Regions from separate parts of the Nesterenkonia flava genome, predicted to be linked through region 2. Evidence: riboswitches for the same ligand, from Rfam matches in the RefSeq annotation. Region 2 holds a riboswitch; the other holds the start of a gene.
What was found. A riboswitch is a leader RNA that binds a small molecule or an ion and turns the genes downstream of it on or off. The one in region 2 is predicted to bind thiamine pyrophosphate.
Positions count from the first base shown of each region.

Region 1: another riboswitch for thiamine pyrophosphate. It lies ahead of thiD (bifunctional hydroxymethylpyrimidine kinase/phosphomethylpyrimidine kinase); the one in region 2 lies ahead of RH857_RS11235 (TenA family protein).

Region 1 is NZ_JAVKGT010000037.1:8,273-17,840, reverse strand. Features, by position in the region: gene RH857_RS11775 (glycerol-3-phosphate dehydrogenase/oxidase) at 1-1,630, opposite strand, end outside; gene RH857_RS11770 (GTP pyrophosphokinase) at 1,957-2,826, shown strand; gene thiD (bifunctional hydroxymethylpyrimidine kinase/phosphomethylpyrimidine kinase) at 3,232-4,101, opposite strand; TPP riboswitch at 4,104-4,200, opposite strand; gene RH857_RS11760 (gamma-glutamyltransferase family protein) at 4,232-5,902, opposite strand; gene RH857_RS11755 (DUF418 domain-containing protein) at 5,921-7,090, opposite strand; gene chrA (chromate efflux transporter) at 7,190-8,428, opposite strand; gene RH857_RS11745 (GDSL-type esterase/lipase family protein) at 8,556-9,568, shown strand, end outside.
Region 2 is NZ_JAVKGT010000033.1:7,074-16,641, forward strand. Features, by position in the region: gene RH857_RS11200 (quinone oxidoreductase family protein) at 1-735, opposite strand, end outside; gene argC (N-acetyl-gamma-glutamyl-phosphate reductase) at 890-1,921, shown strand; gene argB (acetylglutamate kinase) at 1,918-2,877, shown strand; gene RH857_RS11215 (acetylornithine transaminase) at 2,874-4,178, shown strand; gene argF (ornithine carbamoyltransferase) at 4,175-5,164, shown strand; gene RH857_RS11225 (arginine repressor) at 5,161-5,661, shown strand; gene tenA (thiaminase II) at 5,719-6,387, opposite strand; gene RH857_RS11235 (TenA family protein) at 6,387-7,037, opposite strand; TPP riboswitch at 7,131-7,257, opposite strand; gene RH857_RS11240 (NAD(P)/FAD-dependent oxidoreductase) at 7,280-8,302, opposite strand; gene RH857_RS11245 (helix-turn-helix domain-containing protein) at 8,380-8,931, shown strand; gene RH857_RS11250 (CNNM domain-containing protein) at 8,970-9,568, opposite strand, start outside.

The sequences.
Region 1 (9,568 bases), on a different contig from region 2:
CGGCCCCGCGGTCGGGGACCTCGTGGATCAGGCGGGTACGTCGAGTCAGCAGGTCATCCACGTGCAGGGCGCCTTCGTGGGTGCAGGCGTAGACGATCTCAGCACGCAGGCAGCTCGGGGCATACTCCAGCGCACGCCCCAGCGAGTCGTCGTCGGCGATGAGGTCCAGGACTTCACCCGTGAGGCTGCCGTAGCGGTGGAGCAGGCGCTCGACCCTGCCGCGATCCCAGCCGTGGGCTGCGGCGATCTCCTCAGCGCGGGCGGTCCACTCGCCATAGCCCACCGCACCCAAGAGGGGCATGACCTCGGTGAGGCTGGCTCGGTCCTTGAAGCTGCCGTTCACCGCGAAGTCCACCACGTCCTGGGCCATCACTCGGTAGGTAGTGAGCTTTCCACCGGCCACCCCGGTCAGCCCGGGCGCCAGCTCCATGACCGTGTGTTCGCGGGAAACCTTGGTCGGGGCCTCCGTATCTCCCCGCACCGGCTGCAGCAGAGGCCGAAGGCCCGCCCAGGTACCAATGATGTCCTCACGGGTGAGGGTGGATCCGAGCACCGCGTTGGCGTGCTCGAGGACGTAGTCGATGTCTGCGGCGGTGGCGGCTGGGGACTCCACCGCCTCCCGCCAGGCCGTGTCGGTGGTGCCGATGGCCCACACCTCCTCTAGCGGGATGATGAAGAGCACCGACTTCTCGGTCTGGGTGATGATCCCCACGCGCTCCTGGGCGGCAATGGCGTGCTTGGGGACGGTCACGTGAATCCCCTTGGACGCCAGCACGGTCAGTCCCTGTCGGCCCGAGTCCTGGGCGTCCTGAAGCTGCTCCGGTGCCGAGCCCCGGATCAACTCCTGGGCGGCGCCAGTCCAGACCCCGGCGGCGAGGATGGTCTCGCGGGCGTGGGCCTGGATCTGGCGGCCCGTGAGATGATCCCGCAGCACAGCCCCGGTGATCCGCTCCGGCTCCTGAGGGTCCTGGCGCAGGTACCCGATGACCTCGGTCCTGGGTGCGACCGCGGCGCCGAGGCTGTGGGCCGAACGCGCCAGCGTGAGCACGAGGCGGGCGTCGTCGACCTGAGCGTCGTAGTACTCCAGTCCACCGTGGAACTTCTCCTGATCCAGGCCCGGAAACCTCTCAGCGAGGCCTTTGCTGCCCAGATGCCGGTGGAAGGGCACGGCCCGACTGCGCAGGCTCCGCAGCGCCGAAGCGCCCCGGCGGCTGCTGCGCAGGGCAGAGGACCCCGAGGCCAGGAGGTCATAGAGCGACACCCCGGAACCGATGAAGGCCCGCTCCACCAGTTGGCGCTCGAACGGGAAGATGAAAGGCAGCGGCCGCACCAGGTGCGGGGCCAGACGGGTCAGCAGCAGGTCACGTTCCCGCAGGGCCTCGGCCACGAGCTTGAAGTCCAACATCTGTAGGTAGCGCAGGCCGCCGTGGATCAGCTTGGAGGAACGCGAGCTGGTGCCCTCAGCGATGTCTCGAGCCTCTACCAGCGCGGTGTCCAGCCCACGACCGGCGGCGTCAAAAGCGGCGGCTGAACCGACCACGCCCGCACCGATGACCAGTACGTCGAGGGGATTCTCGGGAGTGCTGGCGGCCACTCGGGCCAGGGCCGCCTCGCGGCTGCGATGGTCCATGGGCTGAGGCTTCACGTGAGGAGGTCCCCCTTGGCGGTTGCGTCCGTGGCGGCGTCGTCGTCCGTCTGTTGAAGCCTATCGGGAGACGCCGGTGATCTCGACCGCCCGAACAATCCTGCAACTGCGCCCGTTGTGCCCGCGGCGCCGAAGGTCCTCTAAGACCGGGAGCAGGCGACGCCGCACATCGGCAAGACCATCTGCCGCATAGTGTGGCTTCAGTCACATTGTGCACCTTCAAGGGTCTTCACAGAATGGGTGCCTAAGGTCGAGAATCGAGGACAGAGCGATGTCCGAAATGCTCGTCCAATCCCATTCAGGAGGCTTCTATGTCTGAACTCGCTGCTGCGCCCTCCACTTCGGTGGAGCGCACCGAGGGAGATCCGTACAGACAGCTTCTGGAGCAGCTTCACACCCGCGCCGACGAGAACGGGTCCACCGGCTCCGCGAACCGGATGATCGACATCCGCCGCCAGCTCACCGAGTTCCAGCTTCACTACAAGTTCGGCATGGACGAGGTGCTGACCAAGATCAACGTGCTGCGGGAGGAGTTCGAGCACACGCGGGACTACTCCCCCATCGAGCACGTTAATTACCGCCTGAAATCCATGGAGCGAATCCTCGATAAGGTTCAGCGCTACGGCTGCGAACCGACTCTTGAGGGCATCCGGCACGCCATTCGCGACATCGCCGGCATCCGCATCACCTGCAGCTTCGTCTCCGACGCCTACTGGGTGGCCGAGATGCTGTGCTCCCAGCCGGACATCCGGGTGGTGGAGATCAAGGACTACATCCGCTCCCCTAAGCCCAACGGCTATCAGAGCCTGCACGTGATCCTGCAGGTGCCAGTATTTCTCTCCAACCGCACCGAGTTCGTGTACGTGGAGGTGCAGATCCGCACGGTGGCCATGGACTTCTGGGCCTCGCTGGAGCACAAGATCTACTACACCTATGAGGGCGAAGTCCCCTCAGACATTCTTGACGAGCTGCGCGACGCCGCCGATCAGGCCGCCGCTCTGGACAAGCAGATGGCCGAGATCCGCGACAAAGTTACCGCCCTGCGCAAACAGGCTCCAAGCGCCGGGGAAGGTGCCACCGGCCCCACCCCGGCCGACCGGCCGGATCCTGCGCAGTGGTTCAAAGACGACGACGTCCCCGCCTGGAACTGGGAGGACCTGGTCCGGCAGCCGGAGTCGTAACTGGTTCCTGAACCACTGGTTCCGAGGCCGATACACCCCGCCACGCTGCGTGCATCTCAACCCGTGCTGCTGTTTTCGTGGGAATCTCCGGTTATTCCGACGAAAACAACACCACTCGTTTCTGTGCCACCACCAACCTGTGGACGGCACTCCCGCCGGCTGCACAACTCTCTAACCTCGCGGCTCCCTGGCCACTCGTACCGAACTCTCCCTCGATGCCCGGACCTGTTTCACGCACACCCCTAGAGAGGGTAGTGATGAAACAACAGCGGGCCTTGGCTGATCTCGGCGGCTAAAAACACGCAGAACGTTCCATCCCCGATGCTGGCCATCCCGCCTGAAGCTGGTCCCGCACAGCTGGTGCCGCGGCCGGGAGACTCTCCTCTCATCCTGCCCGAGCTGCCCCTAGTCCCGCCAGAGCTGGGCGAAGTGGTGGATGGGACCGTGTCCCTGCCCGACGTCGAGGCTCTGGGCGCCCTGGAGTGAGGCGTTCATCCACGCCTTGACCTCTTCCAGAGCCTCCCCCCAGGACAATCCCCGCGCCGCCAGGGTCGCGAACGCCGCGGAGACGGAGCATCCGGTGCCGTGGGTGTTGGTGGTCTCAATGCGCGGCGAGGACACGCTGACCGGGGCCGGCCGCTGCGCCTGGGCATCCTGGGGAAAGACGAGGGTGTCCACCACGTCGCCCCCGGTGAGGTGACCTCCCTTGGCCAGCACGATGGTGCTGTGGGCATCGGCCACGACCTGAGCCTGCCCCAGCAGGTGCTCGTTGTCCACGGCAGGCTGTGCCTCAGCCAGTAGCGCCAGTTCCGGGACGTTGGGGGTGATGAGGTCTGCCCGGTGCAGGAACTCCTTCAGCGCCTGCTCTGCCTCGGCCTGCAGGAGCCGGTCACCGCTGGTGGCGACCATTACCGGGTCCACCACCAGAACGGGTCGGCGCTCGGCGGTGCGGCACAGCTCATCCCACCATGAGGCGACGGTCTCGATGATCTCAGCCGTGCCCAGCATCCCAATCTTGACCGCGTCGATGGCCACGTCGTCGGAGACGGCGTCCAGCTGAGCGCGGAGAAATTCCACCGGGGGAAGGTGAATCTCACGCACCCCCTGGGTGTTCTGGGCGACCAGCGCCGTCACCACGCACATTCCGTAGCCGCGGTGGGCCGCGAAGCTCTTCAGGTCCGCCTGGATCCCGGCCCCGCCAGTGGGGTCCGTGCCGGCAATGGAGAGCACATTGGGGACGGTCCGGCGGTTCATCTGGGGTGCGGACTCGGTCATAGGCAACGTCATGCAAGCAATCCCTTCGCTGGTGCTAACCACAGCAGGTTCAACGGGTGTGATCTCAGCTCACCGGTGTGAGCACCCCGTGCTGGTGCATCAGCCTATCGCAGCCCGCGGCGGTGCTGCCTCATGGAATGACCGCGTGGGCCCCCTCGCGCCGGGGATCATCGGTGCTGTGCAGCTGGCCGGTCTCGTAGTCGATGAGCACCGGCTGCACGGAGCCGAAGCTTGCCTGCTCCACCGGCCAGATCTCCGTCTGCCAGCCCATGTCCTCCAGCTCACTGATCACCTCTTCGCTCACGGTGTCCTCGAGGTAGAGCGTCTCGCCGTCGGAGGCTGCGCGGAACCGCGGGGCCTCAATGGCCTCCTCGAGCGTGGCGCCCTGCAGGCCCCACTGGACCAGGACAGTCGAGAGAATGTTGAGGATCTGGTGCCCTCCAGGGCTGCCGATGGCCAGAAGGGGTTGCCCCTCGCCGTCGAGCACCATGGTCGGCGTGGACCAGGTGACGGTCCGGCGTCCCGGCTCAGGCTGATTAGCAGGAGTGTCGATGGCCTCGAACCGGGAGAGGTGGTTGTTCAGGAAGTACCCGTCGACCATCTCGCCCGAGCCCCAGAAGAACATGATGGTGTTGGTCATCGACACCGTAAGGCCGTCGGAATCCACCACCGAGATATGCGTGGTGTTGGGAGCGTCCTCCGCCGCCGCGCTGGGGGCGCCGAGTGCTTGGGCGCTCAGCTCGATCTGGGCATTGGCCTCGCGATCGGTGAGCCGGTCCACCGGCACATCCACGAAAGCCGGGTCTCCCAGGTCGTTGTAGACGGTGCTCTCAGCCTCCAGCCATGCGCGCGAGAGCGTGTCGATGTACTCAGCCGAATCCGGCTCCATCTGAGCGACTCCCTGAGCCTCGGCGATCTGCAGCATCTGAATAAGCGCCGGGCCGGGCAGCCCGGGAGCTGCGGAGACCACCTCGAACTCGCCGAACTCCCCCGCCACAGGACTGGTCCGCACCACCTCGTAATCCGCCAGGGACTCCGCATCAATGCCCTCGGCGGCGGAGGCCAGGGACTCGGCCAGGCCCCCGGTGTAGAAGTCCTGCCAGCCATTCTGCGAAAGGGTCTGCAGGGTCTGAGCCAGGTCCTCCTGCACCAGCGTCTCCCCCGCCTGCAGGATCTCACCGCCAGGCGCGTAGTGCTCCAGATCGCTGATCGCCGCCGCAGCATCGGGCTGACTCATGCGGACCCCGAGGAACTCACTGACCTCGAAGCCGTCGTCGGCCAGCTCTTGGGCCGGGGCGAGCAGCTCGGACCATTCCATGGTGCCGTAGTCCTCGTGGAGCTGACCCATGCCGGCAACGAATCCCGGGACCCCGGCGCCGGAGTCGGGGATCTCGCCGTCGTTGTTCACCACTTCACGGTAGTCGTAGAAGATGGGCTCGCCCTCGGGACCGGCGATGATGACCGAGCCCCCGCCTCCGATGCCTGAGGCATAGGGCTCCACCACGGAGATCGCGAAGGCAGTGGCAATCGCGGCATCCACGGCGTTGCCGCCCTCGGCGAGGATCTGCTCTCCCGCGGCGACTGCCAGGGGGTGCCCCGCGCTGACGCCCTGCTGCTCCAGCAGGTCTTCTACAGGGGTGGCTGCGTTCTCCGGGGGCTCGGGGCTGGCGCTGGCCGACTCCGGGGCCGACGCGGTGACCTCGGGACCGCTGGGTTCTTCCTCGACGATGCCGCAGGAGGTCACAGCGATGAGCGCCGCGGCAGTGGTGCCGGCGGTGAGGACGTGGAGCGGTGTTCTCATAGTGGGGATCAGCCTTCTCTATGGGTTCACAACAGGGTCAGGATCTTCATCAGGGGCGGATTCCAGCTTGCGGCGGCGCGGGTAGGGTTTGGCGTGTTCGCGGCGGCGATGCCTCTCCGGCATGCGGTAGGGCACCTGCAGCATCCGCGGCGGCCGGCGCAGCACCATCTCCAGTGGACCGTAGCGCAGGTTGGCCACCCAGACGACGGCGAAGGCGATGAGTCCCAGCATGATCAGGCAGCTGACCAGCACGCCCATCTCCGGGGTCGCAGGACCGGGTCGCACGATCAGAGCGATGATGAGCAGATGGGCGGTGTAGGCCGTCAGCGGCATCTGCCCCACGGCCACGAGCAGGCGGATGCGTTGGTTCAGCTTGGGAACCACCAGCAGCAACATGCCCAGCACCGCCACGGCCGTGCCGCAGGAGGAGATCAGCCACAGAGGCATCTGCGAATGCCCGACGGCGGAGATGAGCCGGTCCCAGCCCACGGTGCTCATATCCGGATGCCCCAGGAACGCAATCAGAATCCGGGACAGGCCGAAGGCGCCGAATCCCGCAATCAGACCGCCGATCATCAGGCGCCGCTGCACACGGATGCTTCCCAGAGGCTGGCGCCCGAGCCACACCCCCAGGAAGAAGGGAGCAATCCACACCAGCAGCGGATAGGGACCCGAGACGACGATCGCGGCCACGATCTCAAAGGGGCTGTCTCCCAGCTCTGCGGGGTCGATGTGGAATTTGGTCTGCTGCCTGGCCAGGATCCAGATGATCGGCCCGAGGAAGGTGGAGGCCATCGCGGACCAGAACAGCCACCGTGTGGGCATCTTCACCACGAAGGCTGCGAGAAAGAACAGCGCCGCGTAGACCGGCAGAATGACGTTGACATCGTGGTCCAGGGCTTGGAGCCCCAGACCCAGTGCCAGCAGCAGCAGGCCCCTCCACAGCAGGGTGGAACGGCGTGTGATGCCCTTGGTCAGCGACCGCCGGGCCAGAAAGGTCACACCGATGCCGGCGAGAATGACGAACAGGATGGAGGCCCGGCCGTTGAGCGCTCGAATGATCCACGATGCCCACCCCTCGGTCGTGTAGGGGCCGACGTTGACAATGATCATCCCGAAGACAGCGACCGCGCGTGCCACGTCCAGAGCGTAGAGGCGGGTCAGTCCCCGAGCTTGGGTGCTCACCATTGTTTGGGCCTGCCACCTCCGGTGCCGACAGCGGTCCTGGACCTGGTTACCGTACCGGCTTCACCTACAGATTCCCTGGAAGGGTCCGCGAGACCGGGGTCAGAGGATCACTGCCCCCACCAGACCGGCCGCAATGACGACGGCCCAGGCGGGAACCTTCCAGCTGTTCAGCGCCACGAAGGCGACGACTCCCAGAATCAGTGCCCGCAGATTCTGCTCATCGGTGCCGACCTCAAGGATGCCCGCGGTGAACACCGGAGTCCACAGCGCCGCAGCGAGCACCCCGACCACGCCGGCGTTGAAGCCCATCAGGGCCCGGCGTGCCGTGCGATTAACCCGCAGCCGCTCCCACAGAGTCAGGCACCCCAGGATCAGCAGCGCCGCCGGCAGAAAGATGGCTAGGATCGCGATGGCGGCACCCAGGAGGCCGGTGGGCCCCTCCAGGGTCGAGGCTCCCAGGAAGCCTGCGAAGGTGAACAGAGGACCGGGTACAGCCTGGGCACCGCCATAGCCGGCCAGGAACGTATCGGCTCCTACCAGTCCGGTGTGCACGGTCTCGGCCTCCAGCAGAGGAAGCACCACGTGCCCGCCGCCGAAGACGAGCGCTCCGGCCCGGTAAAAGGTGTCGGTGAGGCGAGCTGCGCCGTCGTCGGTCACCGCCGCCAGCAGCGGCAGGCCTGCCAGCAGCGCGAAGAAGAGCACCAAGCAGGTCACGGAGACCGCCCGCGGCACCCGCACGGTGAAAGCGTCCTCCGCCGCGGGCTCCTGGGCGGGGGGCTTCAACCAGACCAGCCCGATCAGTCCCGAAACCGCGATCGCTCCCACCAGCACCAGCGGGCCGGGCAGCAGCAGCACCACCACCATCGCGCCCACCGCGATGGTCGCGCGCGGAGGATCCGGCGTCAGTGACTTGGCCATGCCGATGACCGCATGCGCGACGACGGCGACCGCCGCCGCTTTGAGCCCGTGGATCCACCCCGCATCCGCGAGGTCCCCGACGGCGGAGACTCCGTAGGCAAAAGCCACCATCAGCACCACCGAGGGCATGGTGAACGCAAACCAGGCCGCGAACATCCCGCCGCCGCCGGCACGCTGAAGACCCAGGGCCATCCCCACCTGGGAGGATGCCGGCCCTGGGAGGAACTGGCACAGCGCTACGAGGTCGGCGTAGGCCTTCTCGCTGAGCCACTTGCGGCGCACCACGAAGGCTTCGCGGAAGTAGGCCAAATGGGCCACGGGACCCCCGAAGCTGGTCAGGCCCAGTCGGAGGAAGACGAGGAACACTTCCAGCACGCTGCCGGGATGTCGAGGGGCTTGTGTCTCGGTACGGTCAGTCACAACGGCTCATCCCATCCCATCCAGGTGAACATCAGGCAAACGTGTGTGCTCCCGCCGAGGTTGTGCGCAATCGTCTCGGCCATACCCACCGTCACGCTCGGTTCATCCACCCCAGTACACTTCGATCGTGCAGAGTCTTGACGCCCACACTATCGAGTTGAACTCCCGCATCGTCCGCGGCGCGGTCGAGCTGGAACCCACCGCCCGCGGCCTGCTTCCACGCCGGCTCCCGGGATGGGCGCTGGAACAGAACATCGACCCTATGGTGGAGCGGGTCACCGCTGAACCCAGCGGGGTGCGCCTGGAATTCCTGACTCGAGCCGGCGTCGTCGAGCTGGAGGTTTACGCCACCGCCTATGCAGGTGAGGACTGGCAGCCTGCCTTCCGCACGTATGACCTGGTGGTGGACGGTGTGCTGCACGCTCAGGCCAGCGCAACCTCCGGCCGGGTGATCCAGGTGGACCCGGCCACGCGGAGGCAGCAGGTACGGGAGGGCAGTACCTCGGCGCTGCGCTTCGAAGACCTTCCGGCCGGGGAAAAACATGTCGAGATTTGGCTGCCCAACAGCGAACGGACCGAACTGGTCAGTCTGCGCGCCGATGCTCCCCTCGCTGCTCTGAACGAGGACCGTGCCGGGGCCGGGCAGACTCGTTGGCTCCATCACGGAAGCTCCATCAGTCAGGGCTCTGATGCCGCGCATCCGACCGGCATCTGGCCCGCGGTGGCTGCGCGTGCCGCTGGAGTGCATCTGCAGAACCTCGGATTCGGCGGTCAGGCGGTGCTTGATCCTTTCACCGCTCGCACGCTGCGGGAGACGCCGGCTGACGTCATCACGCTGAAGCTGGGGATCAATCTGGTCAACGGGGACATTATGCGACGCCGGGCCTTCACTCCCGCGGTGCACGGGTTCCTCGATACGATCCGCGAGGGTCAGCATGCGAGCACACCCTTGGTGGTGGTCTCCCCGCTGCACTGCGCGATTCACGAGCAGACGCCGGGAGCCCTGCGCTACGAGACCGTTCAGGGACAGCCTCGCTTCAGCGCTCTGGGGGACCCTGCCGAGGTGGCCCAGGGGCGGTTGAGTCTTGAGGTCATCCGCGAGGATCTCGCCGCGGTGGTGGCCGCCCGGCAGCGGCGGGA
Region 2 (9,568 bases):
CAGGGTTCCGCGCACGGCAAGCGCATCCAGCGAGCCAGTGAATGTATCGCGCCCGACGCCGTCGTAGACCACCGGCACTCCGTCACCGTTGGTGATCTCCCGGACCTTCTCGGCAAAGTTGTCATAGCTGAGCACATGGTCGGCTCCGGCCGCCTGAGCGATCTCAGCCTTCTCCGCGCTCGAGGTGGTCGTGATGACGCGAGCGCCCTTGGCTTTGAGCAGTTGAGTCAGGATCTGGCCCACGCCCCCGGCGCCGGCATGGGTCAGTACGGTCTCGCCGGGGGAAACCCGGTAGGTGGAGTTGACCAGATAGTGGGCTGTGGCTCCCTGCAGCGGCAGTGCAGCCGCCTGCTCATCGGTGATCTCATCCGGGACCGGCACGGCCTTTGCCGCGTCCACCAGGAAGTGTGAGGCATAGGTACCCGTAGCGGCCTCGGTGGTCGTGATCCGCTGGCCGATGTGGAAGGCCTCCACATCCTCACCCAGGGCAAGTACGGTACCGGTGCCTTCACTGCCCGGGACGAACGGATATTCCACCGAGTACACACCGCTGCGCTGATAGGTCTCGATGAAGTTCACCCCGGCGGCCCGCGTCTGGACCAGAAGCTGCCCGGGGCCGGGCTCGGGCAGGGGCACCTCGGCGGTCTCGAAGACCTCGCTGCCCCCGGCCTGACGGGCACGGACCACCGTGGCTTTCTCGGGAAGATCCTCAGGAAACACAGTCGGCTCACTCATAGCCCCGAGGTTACCCGAGCACCCGGCGCGGAGACTATGAGCCCGGAGACACCTCAGGAGTGCATAAATATTGATGTGCCTGCATAAAATCGCGTAGTCTGTGGTGCGAGCCGCATCGGCTCCCTCACACAGACGAGTCGGGAAGTGAGCATACGTGTCGTATTCAGCAGCTGTCTCTGGAGCTTCAGGCTACGCCGGAGGTGAGGTTCTGCGCCTGCTGGCGAACCACCCCGAGGTCCATATCCGCACCGTGACCGCCCATTCGAACGCCGGTCAGCGTCTGGGTGAGCTGCAGCCGCATCTGCACACCCTGGCGGACCAAGTCCTGGTGGAGACGACTCCGGAGAACCTGGCCGGGCACGACGTCGTCTTCCTCGCTCTCCCGCACGGCGCCTCCGCAGAGATCGCCGCCCAGTTGGGAGAGGACACTGTGGTCATCGATGCCGCGGCAGACCACAGGCTGGAGAATCCCGCAGACTGGGAGAAGTTCTACGGCTCTGCGCACCAGGGCACTTGGCCCTACGGTCTGCCGGAGCTGCCCGGCCAGCGCGCAAAGCTCGCCGGTGCCAGGCGCATCGCAGTCCCCGGCTGCTATCCCACCACGGTGCTGCTGGGCCTGGCACCCGCCTTCGCCTCCGGCCAGGTGCTGCCCGACGACGTCGTCATCGTTGCCGCAACAGGCACCTCGGGAGCCGGCAAGTCTCTGAAGCCGCACCTCCTGGGCTCAGAGGTCATGGGCGGCATGAGTCCCTACGGCGTCGGCGGTGGACACCGTCACACCCCCGAGATCGAACAGGGACTCACCTGGGCTGCCGGAGAGCCCGTACAGGTCTCCTTCACTCCCACCCTGGCGCCCATGTCCCGCGGCATTCTCGCCACATCGACTGCAAAGATCGCACCTGGCACCACCGTCGACAGTCTGCGGGAGGCCTACGCCGCCCACTACGACGCCGAGCCCTTCGTTCACCTGCTGCCCGAGGGTCAGTGGCCCGCCACCAAGCAGGTGGTGGGCTCCAACCACGTGACTATCCAAGTCGCGGTGGACGAGCACGCTGGCCGCGCCGTCGTCGTCTCTGCCAGCGACAACCTCACCAAGGGCACTGCCGGCGGGGCCGTGCAATCCATGAATCTCGCCCTCGGTCTTCCAGAGACCGCGGGCCTGAACTTGCTGGGAGTTGCCCCGTGACCACCTCATCCCTGACCCCTCGCGACGCCGGCACCCTGGTCAGCGCCGCGGAGAAAGCGGCCGTGCTCATCGAGGCCCTGCCCTGGATCCAGAAGTTCGCAGGGGAGACCATCGTCATCAAGTACGGCGGCAACGCCATGATCAGCGATGAGCTGCGCCGGGCCTTCGCCGAAGACGTCGTGTTCCTGCGGCACGTCGGCGTCAATCCCGTGGTGGTCCACGGCGGTGGCCCGCAGATCAACCACATGCTCGAAGCTGTGGGTGTGCAGTCGGAGTTCGTCGGTGGCTACCGCGTCACCACCCCGGAGACCTTGGACGTGGTGCGCATGGTGCTGACCGGACAGGTCGGCCGTCAGCTCATCGGACTCATCAATTCTCACGGCCCCTATGCCGTCGGGCTCTCCGGCGAGGATGCCGCCCTGCTGCGCGCGGCACGCAAGCGAGCCGTCGTCGACGGTGAGGAGGTGGACTTGGGACTCGTCGGTGAAGTCACCGGCGTGAACCCCGCCGCAGTCCAGGACCTCCTGGCCGCCGGCCGCATCCCGGTGATCTCCACGATCGCCCCGGAGTTCGACGACCACGGCAATCCCACCGGCGAGGTGCTCAACGTCAACGCTGACACGGCAGCGGGGGCGGTCGCCGCAGCCCTCGGGGCGGCCAAGCTGGTCATGCTCACCGACGTCGAGGGGCTCTACGCCAACTGGCCGGACAAGTCCTCGCTGATCTCCTCGCTCTCCGCCGGTGACCTGCGCCGCATGCTGCCGGATCTGGTGGCCGGCATGATCCCCAAGATGAGCGCTGCGCTCTCGGCGGTGGAGGCCGGCGTGCCCCGAGCGCACATTGTCGATGGGCGCAGCCCGCATTCGATGCTGCTGGAGATCGTCACCACTGACGGCGTGGGCACTCAGATCATTCCCGACCACGAGGTCGCCCCTGTGAAGGAGGGCTCCGCATGACCGACTATCCCGATGTTCTGCACCGCGCGGCCCCCGGGTCTGCCCAGAACTGGCAGCAGCGCTACGAGAGCTCGCTCATGGGCGTCTTCGGCACGCCAGCTGACCTGCTGGTCAGCGGCCGCGGCTGCTGGGTGACCGACTCGCAGGGTCGCGAGCTGCTGGATATGCTCGGCGGTATCGCCGTCAACGCTCTCGGCCACGCCCATCCCGCGCTGACGGCAGGACTCACCGAGCAGCTGCAGCGGATGGGCCACATCTCCAACCTGTTCACCTCGGTTCCGCAGATGCGACTGGCTGAGATGCTTCTCGCTGCGGCCCAGGCACCCGAGGGTTCCTCGGTGTTCTTCGCCAACTCCGGGTCGGAGGCCAACGAGGCGGCGCTCAAAGCTGTGCTGCGCCACCGCCGAAGCACCGGAAAAACCCGGATCCTCGCGCTCGAGGGCGGGTTCCACGGCCGGACCTCCGGTGCACTGTCGCTGACGCATAAACCGGCATTCCGCGAACCCTTCGGAGACCTCATCCCCGGGGTTGAGTTCCTGCCGGTTAACGACGGGGAAGCGCTGGAGAGGGCCTTCGTCGCCGACGACGTCGCCGGCCTCTTCCTCGAACCCATCCAGGGTGAGGCCGGCGTGAAACCCTTGCAGCGGGACTACTTGCTGGCGGCGCGCGAGCTGACCCGGGGCAGTGGTGCGCTTCTGGTCCTCGACGAAGTCCAGACTGGGATCGGGCGCACCGGCGAGTGGTTCCGGTTCCAGGGCGTGCAGCGCGGCGTGACCGGAGCTAGCGGCGGGAGTGCAGACGGTGAGGCTGCGGACCTCACACCCGATCTGATGACCCTGGCGAAAGGCCTGGGTTCGGGTTTCCCGATCGGAGCACTGGTGGCCTTCGGCGCCCAGCACAGCGCTCTGCTCGGTGCGGGCCAGCACGGCTCCACCTTCGGCGGCAACCCGCTGGCGGCCGTGGCCGGTCAGATCACGCTGGAGACCATCGAGAAGGAGGGGCTGCTGCCGCACGTCCATCAGGTGGGGAGCCGGATCGCAGAGGGTCTGCGCAGCATGGACGCGGTCAGCGACGTTCGCCAGTACGGCCTGCACATCGGCATCGACCTTGACCCGGAAGCCTTCTCCTCCCAGACACCGGCCAAGGCCGTGGTGGTCCAGGCCCGGGAGCACCACGGCCTGATCCTCAACGCCACCGGAGACCACACGCTGCGCCTGGCGCCCCCGCTGATCCTCACGGCGGAGGAAGCCGACCTCTTCCTCAACCGCTTCCAGAACTCGTGTAAGGACCTTGCCTCATGACCACGCGCCACTTCCTCACCGACCTCGACCTGGAGCCTGATGAGCTGGTCCAGGTGCTGAACCTGGCCGACTACATGAAAGCCTCCCCGTATGAGATCACGGCACTGGCGGGCCCCCAGACGGCCGCGGTGATCTTCGACAAGACCTCCACCCGCACACGCTTCTCTTTCGCCAGCGGCATCGCACACCTGGGCGGTCAGCCCATCATCGTCAATCCCGGCGAGGCGCAGCTGGGTCATAAGGAGTCCATTGCGGACACCGCGCGTGTCCTGGAGAGGCAGGTGGCGCTGATCATCTGGCGCACCTACGCCCAAGCGGGGCTCGAGGAGATGGCGGAGTACTCCCGGGTGCCCGTCATCAACGCCCTCAGCGACGACTACCACCCCTGCCAGCTCCTTGCCGACTTGCAGGCGGTCCGCGAGCAGCTCGGCTCTTTGGAGGGCAGGACGCTGGCCTACCTGGGAGATGCAGCCAACAACATGGCCAACTCCTATCTGCTGGCGGGCGTCAATGCGGGCATGAACGTCAGGATCGCCGGTCCCGAGGGCTACCTGCCCTCCGAGAGGATCGTCGCAGCGGCACAGGCACGCGCCCAGCGGACCGGCGCGCAGATCACCATCACCACCAGCCCGGAGGAGGCCGTCGCCGGTGCCGACGTCGTGGCCACCGACACCTGGGTGTCTATGGGGCAGGAGGAGGAGAAGGAGCAGCGGCTCCGGCTCTTCGGCGACTACCAGGTCAACGCCGGCCTGATGGAGCATGCGGCGGAGGGTGCCGTCGTCCTGCACTGCCTGCCCGCCTACCGCGGCGCGGAGATCACCTCAGAGGTGCTGGACGGCCCGCAGTCGGTGATCTGGGATGAGGCGGAGAACCGGCTCCACGCTCAGAAGGCCGTCATGGCATGGCTCCTGGTGCAGTCGGGGCGAGCTGACGAGGCAACGGCAGAGCTGGTCCGGCGCGGCGTCCGAGGACAGCCCGCGGCATGACACCGACCACCAAGACGGCCCGCCACGCCAAGATCCGAGAGCTGGTCTCGCGGTCCTCCATCCGCTCCCAGGCTGAGCTGGCCCAGCGGCTCGCGGATGAGGGCGTGAAAGTCACCCAGGGGACTTTGTCCCGGGACCTGGTGGAGATCGGCGCGGCACGTGTGCGCACAGGGGAGGGTTCCCTCATCTACGCGGTGCCCTCCGAGGGACCGGAGCGGGAGCTCACGGCAGACCAGACTGAGGCGACGACGACGGCACGGCTGGCATCCCTGTGCAAGGATTTGCTCGTCTCCGCCGAAGCGAGCGCGAACCTCGTGATCCTCCGCACCCCGCCCGGGGCGGCGCAGTTCCTGGCCAGCGCGATCGACCATGCAGGTCTGAAGGCCGTCATCGGCACCATCGCCGGGGACGACACCATTATGATCGTCACCGCCGAGCCGGGCGGGGGAGAGGCCGTGGCCGAGCGTTTCCGCGGCTTCGCCGAAGGCCGCACCTGAGGCAGCATGCGCGCAGCGGCCCCCTCGAAGGAGAGAGCGCGCCGCGCGCACCGGTGCTCAGTCAGCAGCGCCCAGATCCAGTCCCATCTGCCAGAACTGCCCCTCGAGCCGCGTCGCGGTGGCAAAGTGCTGGGCCAGCTCCTCGAAACGGGCCTCGGTGAAGCTCCTCCGGGCCAGCTCCTCAATATGGGCAACCGCAGCCTGGGCGGTCTGGAGGTAGCCGGCCCCCGAGTACTCGCTGATCCACTCGCCGTAGGGATGCTTGGGGTTCTGCTCCAACGCGGGCTTGAGCCGTCGACCGATCTCTGCGTATCCCACCACACAGGGGGAGAGCGCGACATGCAGATCGAGCAGGTCCCCGGAGCTGCCGGCGTCGAGCACATAGCGGGTGTAGGCCACCGTGGTCTCGTGCTCCGGTGCAGCGTCCAGCGCCTGGCGGCTGATGCCCCAGCCCTCGCACAGCCGCACATGCAGCTCGGTCTCGGCCACGATCGCCGCCAGGCCGTCCTGGGCGGCGCGGATATCGGCCATGGTCCGGCTCTTGTAGGCGGCCAGAGCATAGGCGCGGGCGAACTGGATCAGGAATAGGTAGTCCTGGATGAGATATTGCCGGAATGCCTCTTCGGGAAGGCTTCCGTCCTCCATCTGCTGGATAAAGCGGTGATCGGTAAAACCGGCCCACTCCTGCGCGGCGGCGTCCTTCAGGCGGTCAAACAGCGTGCCCATCACTGATCTCCTCCGGCATAGACGGCCTCGAAGAACTCGAGCTCCAAGGCGGTGGCGCGGCCAAAGAAGTCCCGGGCGACGGCGTCGTCCTCCGGTCCCAGCCGGTCCAGTTCGGAGCGCAGAAAGCCTACGAACTCCACGAACTCTGGGTTGTCGTGCAGGGTGATCCACTCGGCGTGCACAAAGTTGGTCGGAAGCTCGCCCTCCAGGGTGCGGGCCCACTCGTAGTAGAGCCATTCGGCCACGGTGAGCACCGCCAGAACGGCCACGTAGTTTCGTGTGGCTGCGGCCTCGCGCATGATGGCCTGGAAGCCGGCGGTGGGCTCGGTGTCGGGAACACCCGCGCGCTGGTCCTCGCTCACCCCCAGGGCCTCGAAGGCGCGCAGGAAGTAGGTGTTCTCCTCACTGGAGATCATTCCCGCAAAGCGGCCGAAGCGCAGACGAGCCTCAAACGTGTCTGCCGTGGCGATGGCCGATCCCAGCAGGGTGAGGAACGAATCCAGGAACCGGTGGTCCTGGACCAGGTAGGCCGCCATAGTGTGATCGCTGACGGTCCCGGACAGTAGCTCCCGGACAAAGCGATGGCCGACCGCGTTGTCCCACGCGGGCTGGTTCTCAGCGCGCAGCTGATCGGTGAAGCGTTGACTCATATGCTCTCCTGACTGGCTCGATGTCCGGCTCACGCGTCGAAGGAGAGATGCGATGACGTCGACCCGTCCGTGGCTGCTCGCCCGGTGCGGGTGTGGGTGAAGACGTCCCGTCCCTTCGCCGGCATGACCCGGATCAGGTTCAAAGGGTTGCCGCGCCGCCTGCGCAGTGCAGGCCTGCGGCGTCTCAGTCCCTTTCGGCGGGACGCCCCTCGGTCGTCTCTCACGCTAGCATGTGAGCTGCCTCATGCGCTGGGGGAGTGGGCGCCTGCCACCGCCGCGTCGAAGTCCTCCTCCACCATGGCGGCGTTGGCAGCCGCACCGGCGAAGTTCCCGGAGCTGATGGACAGCGGCACATTGGCCCCGGGATTGGCGACGTTGCCTGCCGCCCAGACCTGGGAGTGGCTCGTGCGGAACATGGGATCCACGGCGAGGAAGCTGCCCATGGGCGTCTCGCTGCGCTCCAGGTTCAGACCATTGAGGTAAGAGTCGTTGGGCGTCATGGTGGCCACGGCGAAGATCGCATCCAGTTCCACGGCGCGGCCATCGGCCAGCAGAACATCGGAGATGGATGATCCCGCACCCCGCACCTCGGTGACCGGGGTCGGCTCCACCTGGACGCCGCGTGCGGCGAGGCGATGGAGCACCTCCTCGTCGAGTTCCCCGGCGTTCGCGCTGAAGAAGGTCAGGTCATCGCTCCACTGGCGCAGCAGCTGTCCCACATGCGCGGACATGGGGCCGTTGGAGAGGACGCCGAGGCGCTGGCCCCTGACCTCCCATCCGTGGCAGTAGGGGCAGTGCAGGACGCTGGTGCCCCAGCGTTCCGCCAGGCCGGGGATCTCCGGCAGCCGATCCGTGAGGCCGGTAGCGGCGATGACGGTGCGCGCAAAGACCGCCCTGTCGTCCTCGAGTGTGATCCGCATACTGCGCAAGTTCTCCGAGGTCGCCTCGGCTACCTCAGTCACGCGTGCTGAGACGAACTTGGCGCCATACATGGCTGCCTCGCGCTGCCCTCTGCTGATGAGCTGGGCAGGGTCAAGTCCTTCGTGACCAAGGACGCCGTGCATATGAGCGGCGAAGCGGTTTCGGGGCAGCCCGCTGTCCACCACAAGCACGGTGCGGCGGGCGCGGCCGAGCGTCAGGGCGGCACTGAGTCCGGCGGCGCTGCCGCCGATGACGATGGTGTCCCACAGCTGCTGCTCGGGCATAGCCTCCTGAGGCAGAGGCGCGTGGGACGGCGGGGTGGGTGCTGTGCTGGAAAGGCTCATGTGATCCATAGTGGACGTGTATTGCTGATGTGTCATGCCGCTTTGCCATATCAGCAAAAGTCGGCGACCATGGACACATGAAGGAACTTGCGAATCTCGGGCTGCGGCTTCGCGCTGCCCGGACCGGCCGAGGATGGACCCTGGAGAGCCTGGCTCATAAGGCAGGGATCTCGGCGAGCACTCTCTCGCGACTTGAGGCCGGCAAGCGCCAAGCCAACCTGGAGCTTCTCCTGCCGCTGACTAAGGCCCTGGGGATCGGAGTGGATGAGCTGCTGACCCCGGTGGTGGAGGATCCGCGGGTGGACAGGGAAGCATGGGAGCGTGACGACGCGACCTTCCAGCCGCTCTCCCCAGAGTCTTCACACGTGCAGACTTACAAGATCACCTTCACCCCGCGTCCGGCCTACGAGGGCCCCCTGGGGACCCACGGCGGGCACGAATGGCTCTACGTGCTCTCGGGCCGGCTGCGGTTGCAGCTGGATGACCGGGAGATCATTCTGCACCGGGGAGAAGCGGCAGAGTTCGACACCTGGACACCGCACGCGATGTCCGCCGTAGGACCTGAGAATGCCGAGATCATCAGCATCTTCAATGAGGCCGGGGTGAAGTTCCACACCGCCGTGCAATGACGGGTGCTTCCCCCGGCCTCACTGACAGGGTCCAGGTATCAGACCCACTGTTCTTCCATGTTGGGCCACACGCGGTGGAGGATATCGTTCCACGTCAGAACGCCGGCAAAGGCGTGACCCGCGCGTACGACGGCCAGCTGTTCGCCGGCGGCGCGCATCTGCTGGAACGCCTCGTACACGGATGCCTCTGCAGAGACCACCAGGGCCGGGCGTGCCAGCTGCCGGGCGGCGGAGTCCTCCGGCACGCTCAAGGTGTCCCGTACGTGCACGATCAGCGGGGCGGCCGCCAGCGGCGTCAGCAGCACACGCAGCTCACCGCTGCGGTGGGCGGCGCGCTGAACCTCTCGTGCGGTGGCCGTCGCCGGCACGGTGGGCGCCTGGGCTCCCTGACGTTCGGCGAGGACGTCGCCGACGGTCAGGGACTCCAGCTCGATGATGCTGGAGATCTGCGTGCCCGAGGCCTGGTCGAGGACTCCGGCCCGGGTGGAGTGCTCCACCAGATGACGGATGGTCTCGGAGTCGTAGCCGCCCGCAGCGGCGCGGTCCACCGGCTCCACGCCGGTAGCGGCCACCAGTCGGTTGGCGATGCTGTTGATCCACTTCAGCAGCGGGCGGAAGATCCGGATGAACACTCGCG